DNA from 2 places in the Pseudoalteromonas tunicata genome. Region 2 is predicted to be linked to the other one. Evidence: predicted binding sites of a transcription regulator. Region 2 holds the regulator's gene; the other holds the start of a gene.
What was found. The regulator NrdR, encoded in region 2, represses ribonucleotide reductase genes. The targets are predictions, from matches to a motif close to AAACACNANATNTNGTGTTT.
Positions count from the first base shown of each region.

Region 1: a site for NrdR is predicted at 2,654-2,673, ahead of nrdA (class 1a ribonucleoside-diphosphate reductase subunit alpha). Genes of this name have one in related genera too.

Region 1 is NZ_CP011032.1:1,988,487-1,992,876, reverse strand. Features, by position in the region: gene nrdB (class Ia ribonucleoside-diphosphate reductase subunit beta) at 1-219, opposite strand, end outside; gene nrdA (class 1a ribonucleoside-diphosphate reductase subunit alpha) at 273-2,555, opposite strand; gene PTUN_RS09040 (HAD family hydrolase) at 2,956-3,609, opposite strand; gene ubiG (bifunctional 2-polyprenyl-6-hydroxyphenol methylase/3-demethylubiquinol 3-O-methyltransferase UbiG) at 3,616-4,323, opposite strand.
Region 2 is NZ_CP011032.1:931,378-935,767, forward strand. Features, by position in the region: gene PTUN_RS04300 (sensor domain-containing diguanylate cyclase) at 1-209, shown strand, start outside; gene glyA (serine hydroxymethyltransferase) at 462-1,718, shown strand; gene nrdR (transcriptional regulator NrdR) at 1,885-2,334, shown strand; gene ribD (bifunctional diaminohydroxyphosphoribosylaminopyrimidine deaminase/5-amino-6-(5-phosphoribosylamino)uracil reductase RibD) at 2,339-3,460, shown strand; gene PTUN_RS04320 (riboflavin synthase) at 3,464-4,120, shown strand; gene ribBA (bifunctional 3,4-dihydroxy-2-butanone-4-phosphate synthase/GTP cyclohydrolase II) at 4,191-4,390, shown strand, end outside.

The DNA.
Region 1 (4,390 bases), 1.1 Mb from region 2:
AATATGTTTTTCATGATCGGGTAAGTTTTCGAAATCTACACGGTCTTTACTTACATCAACTTCTTCTGGGCGCCAAAAAAAGGAAAGTTGTTTTTCAATTAACTTTTCGAAAATAGGGTGCTTTTGTTGATCGTATCGTGAAACATTGACAGATTGGCCGAAAAACATCGGTTCTTTTAATTGGTTATTATGATTACGGCTAAAAGTTGAATAAGACATAGTATTTCTCAAAGACAAACAGAAAATGGGCAAGAAAGCTTGCCCAATATTTTTTATATTTTACACGCACCGCCTGCGCAATCGTCGTCAGCATCGGCAACAATTTCGTTTTGGGCATCAGATGCACCATCGCGGGTATTATGGTAATAAAGCGTTTTAACGCCAAATTTGTATGCTGTTAATAAATCTTTTAATAACAACTTCATCGGCACTTTGCCACCCTCAAATTTACCCGGATCATAATTGGTATTGGCAGAAACTGTTTGGTCGATAAATTTCTGCATAATGCCAACTAATTGTAAATAGCCATCATTTGAAGGAATATCCCACAATAGCTCATATTGATCTTTGAGTCTTTCATACTCAGGTACAACTTGTTTTAAGATCCCGTCTTTGCTGGCTTTAACACTTACATGACCACGTGGTGGTTCGATACCGTTGGTTGCATTAGAGATTTGTGACGAAGTCTCTGAAGGCATTAATGCAGATAAAGTAGAATTACGCATACCATATTGTTTAATACTTTGACGAAGACCATCCCAATCTAAACGCAGTGGTTCAGAACAGATTTGATCTAAATCTTTTTTATAAGTATCAATTGGCATTAGACCTTGAGAATAGGTTGTCTCATGGAATTTAGGGCATGCACCTTTTTCTTTAGCAAGTTCATTCGACGCTTTCATTAAATAATATTGGATCGCTTCAAACGTTTGATGAGTTAGTGCGTTAGCACTACCATCAGAATACTTTTTACCATTTTTTGCTAGATAATAAGCGTAATTGACCACACCTACACCAAGAGTACGGCGGTTCATGGTTGCATTTTTAGCAGCCGGAACAGGATAATCTTGATAATCTAGTAAGTTATCTAATGCACGTACGGCTAATTCAGCTAATTCTTCCAACTCGTCTAATGAATCAATCGCACCTAGGTTAAAGGCTGATAAGGTACAAAGTGCGATTTCACCTTCTTCATCCATAACGTGTTTTAAAGGTTTTGTTGGTAATGCAATTTCCAAACATAAGTTTGATTGGCGAATTGGAGCAACCTTTGAATCAAATGGGCTATGGGTATTACAGTGATCAACATTTTGTAAATAAATACGACCTGTACTTGCACGCTCTTGGACAAACATTGAGAACAATTCAATGGCCTTGATGCGTTTTTTACGAATTGCAGGGTCTTGTTCATATTGTACATACAAGCTTTCAAACAATGCTTGATCTTCAAAGAAAGCATCATATAAACCAGGTACATCTGATGGACTAAATAAAGTGATGTAATCATCTTTAATTAATCGAGAATACATAACCTTGTTAAACTGTACGCCGTAATCGAGATGACGCACGCGGTTATCGTCAACACCACGATTATTTTTAAGTACCAATAAGTTTTCAACTTCTAGATGCCACAGAGGGTAAAAGAGTGTCGCAGCGCCGCCACGAACACCACCTTGTGAACAGCTTTTAACAGCAGTTTGAAAGTGTTTATAAAATGGAATACACCCTGTATGGTATGCTTCGCCATTTCGAATAGGGCTACCTAACGCACGAATTCGACCAGCATTAATACCAATCCCAGCGCGTTGGCTCACATATTTAACAATCGCAGATGACGTCGCATTTATTGAATCTAAACTGTCACCACACTCAATTAGTACACAAGAACTAAATTGACGAGTAGGGGTACGTACACCGGCCATAATTGGCGTTGGTAAGGAAATTTTAAACTGCGAAACTGCATCATAAAAACGTTTAATATAATCTAAACGAATTGATTGTGGGTATTTTGAAAATAAACTTGCCGCAACTAAGATATATAAAAACTGGGCGCTTTCGTAAATTTCACCTGTTACGCGGTTTTGAACTAAATATTTACCTTCTAGTTGCTTAACCGCAGCATAACTGAATGTTAGATCTCGGTTATGATCAAGTACTTCGTCGAGTTGTTCAAATTCAGCTTGCGTATAATCCGCTAAAAGATGCGCATCATAACGGTTGTCTTCCACCATTTTAACAACATGGTCATACAGACGTGGTGGTTCAAACTGACCATAGGCTTTTTTACGTAGGTGAAAAATCGCCAAACGAGCCGCTAAAAATTGATAATCAGGCGATTCTTTTGAAATTTGATCAGCTGCCGCCTTAATGATGGTTTCATGAATGTCTTCAGTGCGGATCCCATCATAAAACTGGATATGAGATTTTAGTTCTACTTGTGAGACTGAAACGTTGTTAAGTCCCTTTGCAGCCCATTCAATGACACGATGGATTTTATCAAGATCAAGCAATTCCTTGCGCCCGTCTCGTTTACTCACAGATAGTTGTTTATTCATATTTATGCCTGCATTTCCTAGGGTGTTAGCGAAATTTATTGTTTTATTTTTAGGCGAGTGGCCTGAATATTAATGTTGTGCCGAAGTGGTTAGCATTTAAACACTATATATAGGGGCAACTTAATTATGGATCACAAGATAGAGTGGTATGATTTTATTTGCAAGGGACAGAATTGGCTATGATTGTGGATAAGTTGGCGATAAATATAAAAGGTTAGCTAACACTAACCTTTTGTCTTTTGATTCATTAGAAATAATTAAAAATCAACATCTGATCTTCAATAAAAAATTATTTATTTTTTTTTATTCTTTTGCTGGTTTTTAGTACCAACAAAACAATTAATTAACGGCAATGAATAATAAATAAACTACATGTAGTGTTATCGGTTGGTGAAAAACACTATATATAGTTGCTTAGTTGTTGAGCATCTGCGCATATAAAATCAGCATACCAGCTTAAAATATCGTCTGTTGACGCAATGTAACCCCAATTGGCGATGGCTGTTTTCATCTGTGCAGCTTGTCCTGCCTGAATGTCCCTTTGAGCATCACCAACGTATAAACAAGCACTTGGAGCCACATCTAATCGTGTCGCAGCTAATAACAAAGGCTCGGGGTAGGGTTTGGCAACTTGTAATGTATCGCCACATACCACAGCCTTACATTCTGCCAGTAACGTAAAATGCTGCAGCAAAGGTAAAGTTAAAAATGTTGGTTTATTTGTCACTATTCCCCATTGGATGTTTCTTTCATTGAGTGACAGTAATAAAGATTCGATGGCTGGATAGTAATGTGTGTGCTGAGCAATATTTGCTAGGTAATAATCTAAAAATTGCTGCTGCAAAATTGTGTGATTAAGACTTGGCCAATCTTTGGCACCAAATCCAGCCCTCAACATGGCTAAACTACCATTTGACGCTTCAACAGTGTAGAGCGCTTTGCTAAGCGGTTGCCGACCATGTTTTATTAGCACGGTATTAAGTGCTACGCCTAAATCATCTGCTGTGTTTAATAAGGTGCCATCTAGGTCAAACAGTACGGCTTGAAAAGTCATATAATGTTACACCTTTTCAAAATAAAGAATGTAATTGACGCTTACGTCAGAGCCAAGAGAATATTGGCCCGATATTGGGTTATAGCTCAGTCCCTTACTTGCACGCACTTTAAGGTCATATTTCTCAGCCCAGTTGATTAATTGCGCTGGACGAATAAATTTTTGATGGTCATGGGTGCCATTAGGAACCATTTTTAAGATTTTTTCTGCGCCAACTATGGCAAAAAGATAGGATTTAAGAGTTTTATTGAGTGTTGAAAAGAATACTTGGCCTCCCGGTTTTACTAATTGCGCAATCGATTGAATGATTGATTCTGGATCGGGCACATGTTCAAGCATTTCCATACAAGTAATGACATCGAAGCTTGCTGGATGCTGATTGGCAAAATCTTCAGCAGTAGTTTGCACATAGTCGACTTTTACCCCAGTTTCTAAACTGTGAAGTTTTGCGACATTAAGTGGCTCTTGACCCATATCGATACCGGTCACACTTGCGCCCATTCGGGCCATGCTTTCACTTAAAATGCCCCCACCACAGCCTACATCTAACGTTTTTTTATCAAATAAACCACCTGCATGATCCATGATAAAATCAAGCCGTAGCGGGTTTATCTCATGTAATGGTTTAAAATCACCCGTCAGATCCCACCAGTGTTGTGCCACGGCTTCAAATTTGGCTATTTCTTGTTGATCTACATTCTGATGTACGGTCATAAAAAGCTTCCTAGTTAATCTGAGCGCATTATAAAGGGGTAAATTACAAATTCACAAAGATTTACGC
Region 2 (4,390 bases):
CTGCTTATGTTATAGCTGAGCGCATTCGAAATAATATCAAAAAAATAATTGTAAATACCCCTTTCTGTCAGGTTAAAAACCTGAGTATTAGTATTGGGTTAAGTATTGTCAAAGCGGAAGATAGTGAACTTGACCATATACTGTTACGTGCTGATAAAGCCTTGTATGAGGCAAAATCTGCTGGCCGCGACTGTGTTATTGAAAAATAAATTCTACAGCTAGATACAACCGTGGCTGACTACCACTTAAATTTGAAAAACTAATGATTCTAAAGTTAATCATAGTTATTTCTTATGTTCCTGATTAAAAAATATCATATTTAAAGCACTGTGAAATTTTTTCAATTGCTGTTTAAATATGCTCACTTTCACAATGTAGGCAAATACGGCTTTTATGCGTACAATAGCGCCTTGTTTGATCCATTAATTTGATCCTTTAATACGTTGCAACTAGGAGAACCCATGTTAGAACGCAGCATGAACATCGCAGATTTTGATCCAGAGTTATTCGAAGCAATCAATAAAGAAACGGCTCGTCAAGAAGAGCACATTGAGCTTATCGCTTCAGAAAACTACTGTAGCCCACGCGTTTTAGAGGCTCAAGGCTCACAATTAACTAACAAATATGCAGAAGGATACCCAGGTAAGCGTTACTACGGTGGGTGTGAGCATGTTGATGTAGTAGAGCAATTGGCAATCGACCGTGCAAATGAATTATTTGGCACTGATTACGCAAACGTACAGCCGCATGCGGGTTCTCAAGCAAATGCTGCTGTTTTTCAAGCATTACTTCAACCACACGATACTGTATTAGGGATGAGTCTTGCTCACGGTGGTCACTTAACTCACGGTTCACACGTAAACTTTTCAGGTAAAACATATAATGCGATTCAATATGGTTTGAATGAAGAAACAGGTGAAATCGATTATGCACAAGTTGAGGCGTTAGCCCTTGAACATAAACCAAAAATGATTATCGCTGGTTTCTCTGCATATTCAGGAATTGTTGACTGGGCAAAATTCCGTGAAATCGCGGATAAAGTAGGCGCGTATTTATTCGTCGATATGGCTCACGTTGCAGGCTTAATTGCTGCTGGCGTTTACCCAAGTCCAATTCCATTTGCTCACGTTGTTACAACAACAACTCACAAAACATTAGCAGGCCCTCGTGGTGGTTTAATTGTTTCGGCATGTGGCGATCAAGAAATTTATAAAAAGTTAAACAGTGCTGTGTTCCCTGGTGGTCAAGGCGGTCCTTTATGTCACATTATTGCAGCAAAAGCTGTGGCATTTAAAGAAGCGTTACAGCCTGAGTTTAAAGTGTATCAAGCGCAAGTTGTAAAAAATGCACAAGCTATGGTTGAAGTTCTTCAAGAGCGTGGCTATAAAGTTGTATCTGGTAAAACAGACAACCACTTATTTTTACTTGATTTGATTGATAAAGATATCACAGGTAAAGATGCTGATGCGGCACTAGGTAATGCTAACATTACTGTTAACAAAAACTCAGTACCTAACGATCCACGTTCACCATTTGTGACCTCAGGCTTACGTATCGGTTCTCCTGCAATCACTCGTCGTGGTTTTAAAGAAGCTGAATCAAAAGAGTTAGCGGGTTGGATTTGTGATGTTCTAGACAACATCAACGATGCATCAGTGCAAGCGCAAGTAAAAGAAAAAGTAAAAGCAATTTGTAAAAAGCTTCCTGTTTACGCTTAATTGTTTTACAGCAATTAATTTAGCGCACAAGCGAATTAATTTTTGTTATTATAAGGCCACTTTTTAAGTGGCTTTTTTATTGATAATACGGCGAGTTTTGTTATCAATCAGACATTCAAGGTCGATTGGACTAACCTGCATTGTTGCACATAGAGGTTGAACGAGTATGCATTGCCCATTTTGTACTGCCAAAGAAACTAAAGTTATAGATTCTCGCCTTGTTGGTAGTGGCCATCAGGTACGTCGCCGCCGAGAGTGTAATGAGTGCAAAGAGCGTTTTACGACCTTTGAAGGTGCTGAGTTAGTGATGCCGCGAGTCATTAAACAAGATGGCAGCCGCGAGCCTTTTAACGAAGATAAATTAATGAATGGCTTGCATCGCGCACTTGAAAAACGCCCCGTCAGTACCGAACAAATCGAAGAGGTTGTGCATCGTATCATGTCGCAACTTCGCTCAACGGGTGAGCGTGAAATCCCAAGCCATATTGTTGGCGAATGCATAATGGAAGCGCTGAAAAAGCTCGATAAAGTAGCCTATGTGCGGTTTGCATCTGTTTATCGTTCGTTTGAAGATGTTAAAGAGTTTGGCGAAGAAATAGCTCGACTAGCAGAGTAACCTTATGAGTTTTACAGCACTTGATTATCAATATATGGCCCTTGCCATTGAGTTAGCAAAAAAAGGTCGTTATACCACGTCGCCCAATCCCAATGTTGGTTGTGTATTGGTTAAAGATGGCCAAATAGTGGGTCAAGGCTATCATCAAAAAGCGGGCGAAGGTCATGCTGAAGTGCATGCATTAGCGCAAGCAAAAGAGCAGGCGCTAGGTGCCACTGCTTATGTCACCCTTGAGCCATGTAGCCATACCGGGCGCACGGGTCCTTGTGCTTTGGCACTGGTTAATGCCGGTGTTATTAAGGTCATTGCTGCTATGGTTGATCCAAATCCTGCTGTCAGTGGCCGTGGTTTAGCAATATTAGAAAAAGCAGGAATTCAAACTGCACATGGCTTAATGCAAGTGGAGGCCGAAGCGCTCAATGTTGGTTTTTTAAAGCGCATGCGAAACGCTATGCCTTTTGTTCAGTGTAAATTAGCAGCGAGCCTTGATGGTAAAACCGCGCTTGCTAATGGACTAAGCAAATGGATAACCGGCCCTCTTGCTCGTGCTCAAGTGCAAGATTATCGAGCGCAAAGTTGTGCAGTTCTGACTGGTGCTGATACCGTGCTGGTTGATAATGCCAAAATGAATGTACGTTATGATGAATTGATTAACCCACCATTTTCTTTAGCGCAGTTGCGCCAGCCGATTCGTGTAGTGATTGACTCTAAGCATCGATTAACACCCGACCTTGCTTTTTTTCAAATCGAGAGCCCGGTGATTATCTTGACTACCAAGCTTGATATTTCAGAGCGATGGCCTCATTTCGTATCTCATCTGCTAGTACCTGAGTTAAATGGCCAAGTTGATTTATCACAAGCAATGCAATTGCTTGGTGCACGTGGAATTAATCATATTTGGCTTGAAGCCGGCCATACTTTAGCTGGGCAAATGGCGCAGCAAGGTTTGGTTGATCAGTTTATTTTTTACCTGGCACCAAAATTAATCGGCCACAGCGGGAAAAGCCTTTTACAATTACCCGTGTTAGAATCTATGGCTGAAGTAACTGAATTATCGATAGATGATGTCTCGATGGTCGGCGTCGACTTAAAGATTACGGCATCTTATAAAAAGAGTGATCATTAAACTATGTTTACTGGAATTATTGCAGCCGTTGGCCAAATCAGCGCTCTGAAAAAAATCGGTGGCGATTTATCTGTTACGGTGAAAACGGGGAAGCTTGATTTATCTGACGTACAATTAGGCGATAGCATCGCGACGAATGGTGTTTGTTTAACAGTTGTGCGGTTATTAGCAGACGGATTTATGGCTGATGTTTCGCAAGAGACTCTGAGCTTAACAGGTTTTGCTCATTACACTGTTGGTCAAAAGGTGAATTTAGAAAAAGCCCTTATGCCAACATCGCGTTTAGGTGGTCATTTAGTCTCTGGGCATATTGATGGTATTGCTACTGTGGTGGCGATGCAAGCAAATGGCCGTGCGGTAGATTATTGGCTCAGCGCTCCTACACATTTATTAAAGTATATTCCTTATAAAGGCTCTGTCTGTATCGATGGCATTAGTCTTACCGTAAATGAGCTTAATGCATCACAATTTAAGTTGACAATAGTGCCGCATACGGCAATTGAAACTACTATTAGCCACTTTAAAGTGGGTTCAACAGTCAACTTAGAGGTCGATCAACTCGCGCGTTATATGGAGCGTTTATTGACGCTGCCGGGTACGCACGACCAAGAAAAAAATAATGTATCGATGGATTTATTAACCCAAGCGGGTTTTATTTAATAAACCATTATCCAAATTAAAACGTTAAATAGTGCTCTATTTAGATGACAACAGCAACAGCGAGTAAGCAATGAAACTCAACAGCGCAGCAGAAATTATTGAAGACATTCGTGCCGGTAAAATGGTTATTCTTATGGATGACGAAGACCGAGAAAATGAAGGTGACTTGATTATGGCGGCCGAGCACATCAGTGCAGACGCTATCAACTTCATGGCCACTTATGGTCGCGGCTTAATTTGTTTAACGTTAACACAAGACCGTTGTCGCCA